DNA from 3 places in the Paenibacillus sp. JT22N1 genome. Region 1 is predicted to be linked to each of the others. Evidence: predicted binding sites of a transcription regulator. Region 1 holds the regulator's gene; each other region holds the start of a gene.
The links. Region 1 encodes LexA, which represses DNA repair genes until DNA is damaged. Its sites were predicted from a motif close to CGAACATATGTTCG; they were not measured.

Region 1 (5,179 bases):
CGGAACGTTTCCTCATAAACGTAAGGACGGCATCGGCGTTCTGCTGGAAATAGTTCTCCAAGCTTATACCCGAGCTCACGATCCTCTATCCCCAACGCCGCAAGCCCTCTTGTCCAAGATTCCGTACGATAGCCTGGCGCTAGTTTCTCAAGCTTACGAAAGTTCTCATTCTCACCTTGTGTGAAATTTGCCCATAAGCCTTCGAAGGGATTAATCCCAATCATTTTCGTAAATTCAAAAGTTTCAAAAGATTCATATAAAGAACGCGCTTCTTTGCGAACAGAAGCTTCCAACTCCTCGGCATTCACGGCTACTTGCTTTGCAGCTACAGCACATGTTGCTTCGAAAGCTTCCTCCACACTGCGATCATCCCACAGAAGCGTATCATCTAAATCAAAAAGTACGGCTTTCAACGTCATCATTCATTTCCCCTTTTGAATGTTGTATCTATGTGAGCAGCGATTACTCTTCGTCCGTAAACTTGATGGAATCAAGTTGAACTTTAAGATTGCCACGGAATGCTTCAATATACTTCTTTCTGAGTTCGTTGCGTTCATCGATTTCAGCATCTGTTAAGCCAACTGTTTTCGCTTTACGAGCAAGCTCATTAATACGTTCGATATTCTGTTCCATGTTGTCACTCATAATGATCCTCCCAGTCAAAAATTCAATATGAGTACTACTTTGCCATCCCTATTAAGGAATGTCAAGAGACAACAAAAAGAGGCATAGGAACATGTCCAAGCCTCATCATATTTAGAGTCTATTAAAAATAGCATAGTGAAATTATGGAAGCAATAAAACCTGTCCTTCTTTCAGGGAGCTGGTGGTTAAATGATTGATTGTCTTTAATTTATGTATGTACGAACGAACGTTCTCATTACTTTTTTTATGAGTGGAAGCAATATCCCAGAGTGTGTCTCCACGTTGAATAACGACTTGATCTTGTACGACAGCTTTCGGAGTAATGTTAATAGGTTTCACGGAAACTGGGGTTATTGCGTTTGCAGCCCCATCCCCTGCATAGGCTTGAACCATAGCACCAAATGAAAACACAGTACCAAGAATAACTGCTAATAGAATGAAGCGAACAATCGCTTTTGTATAACTAGAATTAAATGTCATCCCTTTGGATGTGCTAGCAGATCTATGAGGTGCGTGTGTAGTGTTAGTGTTTGAATAAGCCATATACATGAGTAATCATCTCCCAAACATTTGTTCTGGTATTAGAATAACACGAACACATGTTTGAGTCAACCGTTTTCTCGAACTTATGTTTGTACGAACTCGGGTTCTATGTTATACTTTGGGTAATGATTCCCAGTATTGGAGTGATAACTATTGAGTAAGATTTCGCAGCGTCAACAAGCTATATTGGAATTCATTAAGAATGAAGTGAAAGATAAGGGGTACCCGCCTTCCGTTAGAGAAATCGGCGAGGCTGTTGGACTAGCTTCTAGTTCTACTGTACACGGTCATTTGGAGCGTCTTGAGAAGAAAGGTATGATTCGTCGAGATCCTACAAAACCCCGTGCTATTGAAATTCTAGGCCTTGACGGTGCTGAAACGCATTTCGCGGTTTCAGTAGCTCGCGTACCTCTCGTTGGTAAAGTAACTGCAGGTGTTCCTATTACAGCAACAGAGAATATCGAAGACTACTTCCCTCTTCCTGTCAGCATGGTAGGAGATAATAATGTGTTCATGCTTAGCGTCATGGGTGACAGTATGATCGAAGCCGGTATTCATAATGGCGATTATGTCATCGTAAAGCAGCAGCAAACCGCTAATAACGGAGACATTGTTGTTGCAATGACAGAAGATGATGAAGCAACGGTGAAACGCTTTTACAAGGAAAAGGATCATATTCGTCTTCAACCGGAGAACTCTGCTTTGCAGCCTATCCTCTTGAAACATGTTACGATACTAGGCCGTGTCATTGGTTTGTTCCGGGATATGTAATAGCCCTACAGCCCTTATTCTACATACAATACCAATGAGAAAGAACCGAGAGGACATTAGTCCCTCGGTTCTTTTGGATGTAAGCAGTCTTACTGCCTTATTTGCAAGCCTCTAATGGAGAAACTCAACTGTAATTGGAAAGCCGATCCAAGTATGGATCTTATAAGCTAATGACATGGGCTTTAATCTCATCAAAAGCCAAAAAGGCTGAACTGTGGATTCAGATAAGAGTCTTTAGAGACTGCTATTCCGTCATTAAGATCGCATTTTGCGGAATTAGAAGCTTCTAGAGGCTTCTATTCGGTAATATTTGGCCCCCATTTGCTTCAACTTTAAGGAATAGAAGTCTTTAAAGGCTTCTATTCTTATAATTTCCACACTTTTGGGCAAATTAGCGGTCTCTAGAGACTTCTATTTTCCAACTACTATCTTTTATCATTAATCTTCTTTCTTCTTTCTTCTTTCTTCTTTCTTCTCTCTTCTCTCTTCTCACTTCTTCCTTACTTTTTCCATTTGGCGTCTTTCATCAGCTATGCACTAACTGCTATTTGCTATCTTCTCTCTATCCCATTGAAAAACCCAGGAGTACCCTTACCTTAGGAATTAAGCTTTCCTAAATTATCAACTAAAATGCAAGTGCCCAATTTCCACGTCGGAAAATAGGTTCAACGGTACCATCACCAAGGACACCATCGATCTCAAGATCCGCCGTCCCGATCATGAAATCCACATGAATCAAACTGGTGTTCCCACCTCGAGCTTTCAGCTCTTCACTTGAAAAAGATACGCCATCCTGCAAATTGATCGGGTAGCAGCTGCCTAAGGCCAGATGGCAGGATGCATTCTCATCGATGCCCGTATTGTAGAAAATGCGGTCAAGATTAGAGATAGGCGAATCGAAAGGTACGAGAGCAACTTCTCCCAAATACCGTGCGCCCTCATCCATATCTAGCAACCTAGCTAGATGCTCATAGCCGACTTCTGCCTGAAAATCCACAACTTTCCCGCCCTCGAACTTGAACGAAAACCGATCCACAAGCGCCCCGTTTACATTTAATGGCTTGGTGCTCGACACAGTCCCATGAACACCTGTTCGCTTAGGCATGGTGAAAACTTCCTCGGTCGGCATATTCGCAACGAATCGTATTCCACTTGCGTTCTCCGTATCACCGCCAAGCCAAATGTGGCCCTCCGGCAGTTCAACTCGCAGATCAGTTCCTGCAGCTCGATATTGTAGTGCTTCGTATTGTTTCTCATTCAAAACGCTGCGAACGCGCTTCAATTGATCCATATGAACTCGCCAAGCCGCTACCGGATCATCTTCATAAACCCGATTTATCCGGAAAATGGCCTCCCACATCGCATCGATCCTCTGTTCTTCAGGCAAATCGGCGTACACTTTGGATGCCCACGCCACAGTAGGCGCTTTGATTAAGCACCAACTGAACTTACTTGTTCTCACATATTGCTGATACTTTGCTCTAGCTGTAGCCATGGCTTTGGATGCCCTAGAAATCATGCTCGCATCAATACCCGCGTACAAATCAGGATCCGGGACTTTGATATTCAGTAAAGCTCCACCGTTTTCTACAAAGCGTTCTAACATATTCGTATACCACTCTGGGTAATAATCTAGAGCTTCATCATGGGCATGTTCGAATCTACTGCGAGTAATCACATCATCCTGCCAATGCACTTGGACAAAATTCGCCCCTGCCTCATAGGCTTTCTTTACAATAAGTCTAGTCAATTCTAGGGATTCTATCGGCGACTCTATCATCAGATCCTGGCCTTTGTGGAGGTTAACCCCTACTTTGACTACAAGTTCAGCATACTTTTCCAAATTAATTTGAAAGTTGTCCATCATTCTCATGTTCTCCTTCGCGTGAAAAAGCCCATCAGTTCAGAAATATTCCTGAAGACTGACGGGCTTTTCGTATCTAATTGTTGCATCAATATCAACTTGCTAAGCGATTAATAAAGAGACAGATATTGATCTCTTTCCCATTGGTGAACTTGTGTGCGGTACATATCCCACTCGATTTCTTTAAGTTCATAGAAATGAGCTAGAGCATGCTCGCCAAGTGTATCGCAAATCACATCATTGCGAAGCAGCTCGTCCAACGCTTGTTTCAAGTTCAATGGCAATGTAGGAATGCCATCGCTCTCTCTTTCCTCTTCGGTCATAACATAGATGTTACGATCGGTTGGAGGAGGAAGCTGCATTTTGTTCTTGATGCCATCCAGTCCGGCAGCAAGCATAACAGCAAGAGCCAAGTATGGATTAGCAGCCGGATCCGGGTTACGAACTTCAACGCGAGTGCTTAAACCGCGGGATGCTGGAATACGGATCATTGGACTACGGTTACTTGCCGACCATGCTACATATACAGGCGCTTCATAACCAGGAACTAGACGTTTGTAAGAGTTTACAGTAGGGTTCGTAATCGCAGCAAAAGAACGTGCATGACGAAGTACACCCGCCATATATTGTCTAGCCACATTACTTAAACCTAATTTATCGTTCTCTTCATAAAAAGCATTCACATCACCTTTAAACAATGATTGGTGACAGTGCATACCAGAACCGTTCATGCCGAACAAAGGTTTAGGCATAAAGGTCGCATGTAAACCATGCTGTCTAGCAACGGTTTTGACAACGAGCTTGAAGGTTTGAATTTGGTCAGCCGCTTTAATCGCATCTGCGTATTTAAAGTCGATTTCATGTTGACCTGGCGCTACTTCGTGGTGGGATGCTTCAATTTCGAAGCCCATCTCTTCAAGCGTCAACACGATATCGCGGCGACAGTTTTCGCCCAAATCCATCGGAGCCAAATCGAAATAACCACCTTGGTCATTCAGTTCCGTCGTTGGATTGCCTTTTTCATCCGTTTTGAATAAGAAGAATTCTGGTTCCGGACCTACGTTCATAGCCGTAAAGCCCATCTCTTCGGCTTGTTTCAACGCATTTTTCAAGATGGCACGCGGATCTCCTGCGAACGGTTTGCCATCTGGCATATAAATATCGCAGATCAAACGTGCTACTTTGCTCTCGGTTACCCATGGGAAAATAACCCATGTATCCAAATCAGGATACAAATACATATCAGACTCTTCAATACGCACATAACCCTCAATGGAAGAACCATCGAACATCATTTTGTTATCGAGCGCTTTTTCGAGTTGGCTGTAAGGAATTTCTACGTTCTTGATGCTTCCC
Region 2 (5,179 bases), on a different contig from region 1:
ATCAAAAAGATCTTCTGGGATTTCAGTTACCCCTTTGTTGCCGTCTCCATCAAAAATCACTTCAGCCAAACCTTCATCATCGTAATCATAGATGTCTGGAGCTGTAGCTCCGCAAGCGCCACAAGCGATGCAAGTATCTTTATCAACAAATGTATACTTTGCCATGATTTCTAACTCCTCCTCAAATTATCCTCAATGTAAAATATAATATAAATACGGACAAAGTTCAAACCTTAAAATTAATAACTCTCAAAATATTGTTCAATAAAGTCAGCTATTCCAGGGATATTGTTCAAATCGAAGGAAGGAAAAGCTGCTAAATGAAAGTTGAAATCGCCTATATCTGTTGCAATAGCAATGGGCTCAGGCTCAAGAACTTGAATAATTTCATTTTGCTCTATTGTACGAAAAACTGCAATCTTTGGATGCTTTTCCTTCTTGAAGCCTTCGATAAAAACATAGTCTAGATGTGCATAAGCTCTTAACTGTTCTTCTAGACTTGGATTTCGCTTCTTTTCGAACACATGAACCCCATCTGGAGATAGGGTTACAACCGCTTCTGCACCGGATTCTACAAAAGTCGTTGAGTCCGTCCCTGCTGCTTCTTTATAATGTCCATGCGCATCATGTTTCATTACAGCTATCCGATAGCCGCGCTGCTTCATTTCTACGATTAGCTTGGCCACTAACGTTGTTTTCCCACTGTCCGAATAGCCGGCAAAGCCAATACAATGTGCCATATCTCTTCACTTCTCCTCTTCTTTGTGAAGGGGATTGTTCCTCAAATGGTCCATTTGCAGGGATGTCCCTCTCGCTTTATGATTTCTAATCAACGTTGCAGGATTGTCGCCCATCATCCCCGCGGTTAGAATCGCATTTTCCCCGAATTTATCACGCAGTCCGTCCATAATGCGGTTTAAATTCTCCCGTTTAGGCTGCTTTTCATAATCGAATAGATCCAACTGAACGAACGTTTCTTCCTTCATCGTTAGATTTTGCAGCGTAATCCCAAGCAGCCGAACAGGGTTGCCTTCCTCCCATTGATGATCATATAACTGGCACGAGGTTCGATAAATATCGTCCATATGCTCGGTTGGCGTAGGCAGGGTGACAGATCGTGTAATCGTCCTCATCTCCGGATCACGAATCGTAATTTGGATCGTGGATGCCATTAGCTCCTGCTTGCGAAGTCTTCTTGCAACTTGATCCGCCAAATTTAAAAATACTCGGTGAATTTCTTTGGTATCGGTAAAATCCTGCGGCAGCGTCGTAGTATGTCCAATTGACTTGCTTTGTTCTTGTTCGGGGTTTACAAGTGTTGGGTCAATCCCATTAGCCGAACGCTTCAGATGTGAACCTAAGATGCCAAAGTGTTTACTAAGCAGCAACTCGTCACCTACTGCTAGCTGACCTAACGTATGAATGCCAAGTCTAGTCAGCTTATCCGCCGTCTTTTTACCAATTCCATATAAATAATTACACGGTTTATCCCACAATACTGTGGGAACATCTCGTAGACGCAGGACAGATATCCCGTTCGGCTTCTTCATATCAGAGCCCATCTTGGCAAGCAGCTTATTGGGGGCAACGCCGATCGAACAGGGCAGCTTCAGTTCCTTCATGATCTTTTGCTGGATGTTATTCGCAATCTCAAGTGGGGTTCCAAATTGCTTGGACCCTGTAATATCGACGAAACACTCATCAATTGACATGGATTCCACCATAGGTGAATAGCTATAAGCAATCTGCATAAACCGTCTTGAGAAGCTGCGATACAGCTCGAAATCAGGTCTTATCAGGATCAAATCCGGACATAACTTCAACGCCTGCCTAACCTGCATGCCTGTCTTGATCCCTACAGCGCGCGCAGCATAAGATGAAGTAACAATAATCCCTTTTCGAAGCTCAACACTACCGGCAACAGCAAGAGGCTTCCCTTTATATAAATCAGGCTCAACAGCCTCATGAACAGAGCAATAGAATGCATTCATGTCTATATGCAAAATGACTCTACCTTGCTTGGGATAATGATGCTGAGTTGTCACCATTTAAATTCCCTCCCATTGATAAACGACCAACTATTAGAGCCATTTTCAGCATACAAAAAATTATTCTTTCAAGCAAACGTATTTTTGCGTTATGATGTCTTTACCCATACTATTATGGTATAATCCTAAATTATACATTAGCGCTTTAAAGCAAGCACAAGCACCTACACATCAAGCACCGAAGTCACTTTGCTAGCTTTTGAAGGAGGAACCCATGCCAACATCAGTCAAAATCTTCGACACAACTTTACGAGACGGTACGCAAGGAGAAGGCATCAGCTTATCCGTCGAGGACAAAATTAAAATTGCCCGCAAGCTCGATGAGCTTGGGGTTCATTATATTGAAGGCGGATGGCCGGGCAGCAACAGCAAAGATATTGAATTCTTTGAACGCGCTCGTGACATGAAGTTCACAAATGCGAAGATTACTGCATTCGGAAGCACACGGCGTAAGGATTCCATAGCTGCGGATGATATTAATCTGAACAGACTCGTAGAGTCAGGCGCTCAGGTAGCAACCATCTTCGGTAAATCATGGGACTTCCATGTCACAACAGCCATTCAAACCACACTTGAAGAAAATCTTGCCATGATCTATGATTCCGTTCTTTATTTAAAAAGTTGCGGTCTTGAAGTCATCTATGATGCCGAGCATTTCTTCGACGGTTACAAGAATAATCCCGAGTACGCCTTGCAAACAATCAAAAAAGCACAGGACGCTGGAGCTGATTGGATAGTGCTTTGTGACACCAACGGCGGCTCATTACCTGGAGAAGTAACATCTATTGTCACTACCGTTAAACAAAATGTCACTACCCCCGTTGGCATTCATGCTCATAATGATTGCGAATTAGGTGTGGCAAACAGCCTTGCTGCTGTACAAGCAGGAGCAGGACAAGTTCAAGGAACCATCAATGGTTATGGAGAACGCTGCGGTAATGCTAATCTTAGCTCCATTATCCCTAACCTTCAGTTGAAGCTTGGCTATTCGGTTATTTCAGAGGAGCAACTGCAATCATTAACGCCTGTTTCGAGATACATTAGCGAAATCGCCAACATGCATATGCCTGTTAATCAGCCTTATGTCGGGAATGCGGCATTTGCGCACAAAGGCGGTATTCACGTTTCAGCCATTCTCAAGGATGCTAGCACGTATGAGCATACGAAGCCTGAACTCGTCGGCAATAAACAACGTGTACTTGTTTCAGAGCTTGCAGGGCAAAGCAATGTGCTTGTGAAAGCTCAAGAACTGAATCTAGACTTCAATAAAGAACATCAGAAAACCAAAGAAGTCATTGAGAAAATTAAAGATCTCGAACATCAAGGCTACCAATTCGAAGGAGCCGATGCCACACTTGAGCTTTTGCTGCGCGAAGCATTCGAAGGCCTAGAAGAGATTTTCACATTAGAATCGTTCAAAATGCTTGTTGAGAAATCCGCTAATCAATCGGTCGTTTCCGAAGCCATCGTCAAAGTGAAGGTTCATGGGGAAACGATCTATACCGCGGCTGAAGGCAACGGTCCTGTAAATGCTCTTGACAATGCCTTACGTAAAGCGCTGATCCAATATTACCCTGATATTAAGAACGTCCATCTCTCCGACTATAAGGTACGTGTCCTTGATATCAAAGGTGCTACTGCCGGTAAGGTTCGCGTTCTTATGGAATCAACTGACTTCAAGACAACATGGAATACACTTGGTGTGTCCAGTAACATCATTGAAGCTAGCTGGTATGCACTCGTAGATAGTTTGCGGTATGCACTAATCGGAAGAAAACGTGTAGAGCCTGCGAACAAAGATCAACAAGAGCGCTTAGGCTTAGTAAACCATTAAGGAATAAACCTCTATCGAGCTCACTCAGTGTAGAGCGACCGCATTTAGAGGTTTTATAAGAAGACATTCAAGAAAAGCTGCAAAGAGTACGCCAACCATTGGCGCTCTCTTGCAGCTTTTTTTATTCTTTAATGAGACCCGCAATTTTCTTATCCAAATCTCTAGGTGAGAGTACATGAACGACCTCGCGAATGACCCCATTTTTATCGATTAAAAAACTGGTTGGAATTGCAACCACTCGATAGGTATCCGCATTCGTTCCTTGCTTATCTAATAACACCGGGAATGGGTATTTGTAGGTTTCCACAAACTTCGTAATGTTCTCCATTTTATCACCAGGTGTCACATTGACTGCATAGAGATCAAACTGTCCTTGATATTTGTTGTACACATTCACCAAATCTGGCGCCTCTTCCTCACATGGACCACACCATGAAGCCCAGAAATTAACGAACAAAGGCTTCTCACGAGGTCCACCAATCGTGTAGTCTTTCCCATCAAGCCCTTTTAACGTAAACGAGGGGGCCAAGAAATTCACTTTTGGCGCTTGCTCAGTAGGCATAAGCGTCTCTTTATTCTGACGCTGGGCGTTTTGATAAATCGCAAAACCAGCTAAGATAACCACCAGGGCTATCACAAACACATTTTTTTTCAAAAGCATATCCACCTCCACTCTGTCTATATTATCTCCAATTCCTCGTAAATTCCAACATCCATGGACAAACAACTCCGTCGTCCCACAGGGACGAGCTGGTTTGTCAAGGTTGACGCGAAGCAAAAGTATAAGACTATACTATTCTTTTCAACAATGAAAATCCAAAGTATGCTTTCAACTTATTTGGGAAAAGTAAACATACATCATGTTCTGAAAGGACTCTCATTATAATGACTACAAAAGCAGCCGAGGGCAAAAAAATTTCTGAAAATATATTTAAAGATAAATCTGAAAACAAATCCGAAAAGTCCAAAAACAAAAAAGGTCATATCTGGGAATACGTCGCCATTGCAACGATCCCTTTAGTTCTCGTTCTAGGTAATTCCATGCTAGTCCCTATCTTGCCTGATATGCAGGAAAAAATGGGCATATCCCGTTTCCAGAGTTCACTCGTCATCACTCTATTTTCCATCACAGCCGGACTCATCATCCCTGTATCTGGTTATTTATCAGACCGTTTCACACGTAAAGCCGTCATCATCCCTTCCTTAATCATTTACGGTTCTGCAGGCGTTCTAGCAGGCTTTGCAGCCGTTTGGAATTCCTATCCTATCCTGATAACAGCACGAGCTATACAAGGCT
Region 3 (5,179 bases), on a different contig from region 1:
CTGTATAAATCCAATGGAACTAACCCCAAAGACATCATTGGATATAATCCAATCAAATCCCTCAAGTTCAGGTATTTCGACCTTTCTAAAGGAGGATCCCTCGGCGGATCCTCCTTTTTTCCAACCTCAGCCTGCCTCCGTAAATAATAGAAACTTGCTGCAACCTTTGTTTGCAGCCTCCCGTCTAAGCTTAAGTAATTTTTACCAATTACATAGATTGAACTTATTTTCATCAGTTATCCTTATGATCCAAATAGGAAGGGCGTGACGCACAAACTTGCTGGCGAGTATGGAAGTGAAACTATTATTCCATGGATGTTTTTGGGTATTTATTGTGACATCTATTCATTTTATACCCCTAGCTTCCGATAATAGTAGCGTTCCATAATTTTCATTTATAAATCGTAGAGGAACAACAATGGAGGGAACGAGAGAAATGAAGTCTAGACACAGTAAGTGGTTATCCTTGGTATTTATCTTTATTTTAGCTACGCAATCCTTAGTGACAGGAACCGCTTTTGCAGCTGATGAGATTTCGAAACTCGTCCTGAATAAAAACGAGCTTGCCTTGCAAGTCGGAGATACAGCCAATCTGACAGCAACCGCCATCTTCGTAAGCGGCTCTACCGAGAATGCAACCGTCAAAACCGATTGGAATTCAGGTTCGACCGATGTTGCCTCCGTCTATGCGGGTGTGGTAACAGCCAAAAAAGAAGGCAAGGCCGTAATAACTGCCACATATATGGGTAAGACCGTAATCGTTAACGTTGATGTTAGCAAAAAGGTAAAATCGTTAACCAAAGATAAACAGTCCCTGGCTCTTCGCCTTAATGCGACAGATCAAGTTAAAATTACAGCTTTTTACGATGATGGCACTTCCGAAGATGTAACGAGCAAGGCTGATTACACCGTCGATACGAGCTCCATTGTGACGGTAACAAATGGTCTAGTGAAGGGACAAAATCCCGGCAGTGCAACGATTACGATTAAATACATGAATCAATCCCTGACATTGCCAGTCGATGTTGAAGTTGTAAGACGTATTGATGCTGTGAAGTCCAATATATCCCTACTGCTTAATGGAACGGAACCAATCGTACTGAACGCTACCTACCCAGATGGTACAAACGCTGACGTATCCGCTAAAGCAGTATGGACCACTGACAAACCGAACGTTGCTGATGTAATTAATGGTTCAGTTAAAGGTTACGGTGTAGGTACAGCTAATTTAACTGCTACATACGGTACTAAGTCGACAACGGTTAAAGTCGATGTGGACAGTACGTTGAAACTCACATTAGATCAACCAAATGTCTTAATGAAGAAAAATACAATTAAAGATCTGAAATTAGAAGCTACCTACATCGACAGCGCTACACCTGTTAACTTTACAGATCGCGCTGAATGGGCTTCGAGTGACGAAGATATCGTCCAAGTCACCAAAGGTAAGCTAACTGCCATATCCATCGGTGAAGCGACGATTTATGCCAAATACGGTGATAAAGTAGTTACAGCTAACGTTGACGTTGAAGTTCCTCGCCGTTTAGTCGTTAGTACCGACCTACTCTCTATGCAAGTAGGCCAAGTGCTTCCCGCCCTTACTCTGACTGCTACTTATGCCGATGGTACAAGCGACAATACCATTGCAGATAGTGCGACTTGGAGTGTGGATAACGACGCCGTTGCATTTGTCAGTAAAGGATTAGTTAAAGCTTATAAATCCGGTGAAGCCACGGTAACCGCTAAATACGGCGGCAAAACAACGACAACCAAAGTCGAAGTCGATATCCCTACGTCTATCAAAGCAAGTAAAAAAGCCGTTAATTTACAAAAAGGCGGGTCCGATAAAGTCACGTTGACCGCTTATTTCAAAGACAATAGAGAATTGGATGTTACATCCCTGGCAGAATGGACGACCAGCTCCAAAGATATCGCCGAAGTACGGGGCGGTGAAATCACAGGGATCTCTACCGGCACAGCAACGATTACAGGGAAATACGGTACACGCACAACTAGCATTCAAGTATCGGTTGGCGTACTGAAAAGTTTGACGGTCAGCCAAGAAAAGCTAGTGATGAAAAAAGGCGATTCTGTTACTTTAACAGCAGAAGCTACATATACCGATGATACAAAAAATAGCAATGCAGCCGCAGATGTCATCTGGACAAGCAGTAATCTCAAAGTAGCCACTGTTGACGGAGGTAAAGTAAAAGCTATAGCTTCTGGAGAAACGACCCTCACAGCTCAACTGGATAGCAAGACAATTACTATCTCGGTCACAGTCGATATGGCTAGCGATCTATCCGCGAATGTCGCCAATCTAGTTTTTGACATGAATGAAACTAGATCCATCGTACTGACGGCTACAGATGCTAGCGGCGCAGCTCGCACTGTCACTAATGAGGCTGAGTGGAAATCGAGCAGCAGCACCATCGCACTAGTATCCAAGGGTGTTGTAACACCGGTATCCCGAGGTAAAGCAACTATAACGGCAACTTATGGCGGTAAAAGTGTATCCATTCCGGTTGAAATCGGCGTGATACAGACACTAGTCGCTGATAAATCTTTCATCGTTACCAAAAGCGGCGATCAAGTACAAGTGAAATTAACCGCTACTTTAGCGGATGGCACTACCAAAGATGTCACGGAAACAGCAACTTGGAAAGTCATGGCCTATAAGCTAGGAACCGTTACGGATGGGCTTTTCACAGCTACTGGTTCAGGCAAAACAACGATCACCGGATCATTCGGCGGCAAAATGGTCGCTATTCCCGTGGAAATCGATTCACTGAAATATTTGAAAACAGATGTCGTCAAAATCGAGCTGCAAGAAGGCAAAACGGCTAAGATTGAGACGCTAGCTACCTACACAGACGGGTCTGAAGAAGATGTAACCAAACCTGCATTATGGACATCGTCGAACATCATGATTGCTGATGTGAAGGATGGTATCATCCGAGCAACCGGCAAAGGAACTGCTAGAATTACGGTCACATATTCCAACATGAGAACGACCGTACAAGTGACAGTTACAAAGTAATACCAATGAAACCGTTGTTCCCAAATTGGGGGACAGCGGTTTTTTCAATTTTACAGAAAGCAGCATAAGTTCTTGCACATAGGGGAATATATCCATACCTACACTTACAGAACCCATTCAACAAATCTTGGAGGTATGGATCATGGTTTCTAGATTTATAAAGTTGGGGATGATTTCTTTTTTGTCAATCACAGCCCTCCTTGGGGCTCATCAGTATCGTATGCATCCTCCTGCCCAGCAAATGATTTCGCAAGCAGATAGTTGGGAAGCTGCCAAACAAGGTTCACCAACTTTCTTTGACACGAATCCGTTCGGCATGCCTGGCGCGGATGCTAATTTGCGTACAATGAGCAGTATGAATAGTCATTCGGCTGCATATGGACTTACACCGCCAACGTCGATGAAGGCTTTAAAGGTCCATACCCAGGCAGTAAGTGATGCGAAAGACAAAGCTTCGCCTTGGTTGAATTACCTAGGTTTGCTTGGTTTACTCGGACTGCTCGGACTCCGCAAACGTCCCCGGACTTCTTAGTGTGTGAAATTTGAGGTTGGTTAAAACGGCCTTTTACCCAGATTAGGGAAAGGCTTTTTTCTATTTCGCTAAATTGTTTACAAACATTTGTTTATACACTAGACATTTGTTTTATTTTGCGTTAAGCTAAAGGTAGTTCTTCGTTTGAAAGGAGCTTTTCATGGATCGTGAACAGCAAATTTTAGCACTCATACGTCAAAATCCATTCATTTCCCAAAATGAAATAGCCAGTATGATAGGCATTTCTCGATCCGCTGTTGCCGGTTATATTGCTGCGTTGACCAAGAAAGGTACGATCCGAGGCCGAGCCTATGTCACATCTGATGAGCTTACAATCATGTGTATCGGCGGCGCGAACCTCGACAGTAAAGCGGTCAGCAAGATGGCCATTCGACTGGCCTCCTCGAATCCGGTCACGGTCACCGAGTCCTGCGGTGGTGTTGCGCGCAATATCGCAGAAACACTCGCTGGTTTATCCTGCCGGACAGCACTCCTAACCGTTGTCGGTGACGATAAGGCTGGCCAGTGGGTGCTTGAAGAAACACGAAAGCGCGGTGTTAACGTCAGCCAAACGATTGTCCTACAGGGCGAGAACACGGGGACTTACACGGCGCTGCTTGATGCCACGGGCGAGATGTTTTTAGCTTTTGCCAACATGGAAATTTACGATAAATGTACACCCCAGCTTTTGATGGACAAATGGTCCCATATTGCCGCTTCACAGCTCGTCATTGTCGATACGAATTTGCCTGCGGATACGCTCCAAGAATTAATTAAGCGCTGCAAAGAAGAAGGCATCACGCTATTCATCGACCCTGTCTCTTCCGAAAAAGCAAAAAAGCTCCCGCAGGAGCTTCATGGTGTTACAGCGATTTTCCCTAACCTTGAAGAGGCTCGACTGCTTGCTGGTTCCTCGGTAGAAACCGATCAAGATTATGCCAAGCTGGCTAGAGCTATTCAGGCACGGGGCGTGAAACACGTATTCATTACACTCGGCAGCGCGGGTGTGATGTATGTAGGCGAGGAAGGTGAGAAGCTTTTCCCTCCTATTCCTACCAAAGTCGTAGAAGTAACCGGCGCAGGCGATGCTCTCCTCGCTGGTATCGCTTATGGTGTGACGCATCAACATACCTTTATGGAGGCCTGCTCCTATGGTCTCGCTGCGGCACATATTACGCTTCAAACCGATCAATCCGTAGCAAGTGAGCTAACCAAAGAACGACTGCAACAAACCATACAATCAATAACTAAAGGAGACTGATCCCTATTATGAACACATCCTACCTGACATTTACCGACGAAGTGAAAGATGCTCTCGCGAACAATAAGCCAATCGTAGCCTTGGAGACAACGATTATTTCCCATGGGATGCCTTATCCGCAGAACATTGAAATGGCTAAAAAAGTTGAGCAAATCATCCGCGACAACGGTGCTGTTCCAGCAACGATTGGCATTATGGATGGCAAAATCAAAATCGGCCTGAATGAGCAGGAGCTTGAGGCTTTCGCGACAACGGCCAATGTAGAAAAAGTCAGCCGTCGTGACTTCCCTTACATCCTATCATCCGGCAAAATCGGCGCGACGACCGTAGCGGCAACGATGATCGG

Region 2: AC58UU_RS01920 (DNA polymerase IV) is a predicted target of LexA. The motif match lies at 2,122-2,135, and genes of this name have one in related genera.
Region 3: AC58UU_RS27710 (carbohydrate kinase) is a predicted target of LexA. The motif match lies at 3,653-3,666, and genes of this name have one in related genera.

What each region holds. Positions count from the first base shown of each region.
Region 1 covers NZ_JCAUAW010000014.1:213,577-218,755, forward strand. Annotated here, with positions in the region: gene AC58UU_RS26095 (HAD family hydrolase) at 1-419, opposite strand, end outside; gene AC58UU_RS26100 (DUF896 domain-containing protein) at 463-645, opposite strand; gene AC58UU_RS26105 (LysM peptidoglycan-binding domain-containing protein) at 787-1,194, opposite strand; gene lexA (transcriptional repressor LexA) at 1,342-1,959, shown strand; gene AC58UU_RS26115 (aminopeptidase) at 2,585-3,823, opposite strand; gene glnA (type I glutamate--ammonia ligase) at 3,934-5,179, opposite strand, start outside.
Region 2 covers NZ_JCAUAW010000001.1:407,162-412,340, reverse strand. Annotated here, with positions in the region: gene AC58UU_RS01930 (ferredoxin) at 1-165, opposite strand, end outside; gene mobB (molybdopterin-guanine dinucleotide biosynthesis protein B) at 240-740, opposite strand; gene AC58UU_RS01920 (DNA polymerase IV) at 747-2,048, opposite strand; gene cimA (citramalate synthase) at 2,263-3,882, shown strand; gene AC58UU_RS01910 (TlpA disulfide reductase family protein) at 4,004-4,543, opposite strand; gene AC58UU_RS01905 (MFS transporter) at 4,768-5,179, shown strand, end outside.
Region 3 covers NZ_JCAUAW010000016.1:65,466-70,644, forward strand. Annotated here, with positions in the region: gene AC58UU_RS27695 (hypothetical protein) at 1-233, opposite strand, end outside; gene AC58UU_RS27700 (Ig-like domain-containing protein) at 437-3,040, shown strand; gene AC58UU_RS27705 (hypothetical protein) at 3,183-3,572, shown strand; gene AC58UU_RS27710 (carbohydrate kinase) at 3,733-4,833, shown strand; gene AC58UU_RS27715 (pseudouridine-5'-phosphate glycosidase) at 4,842-5,179, shown strand, end outside.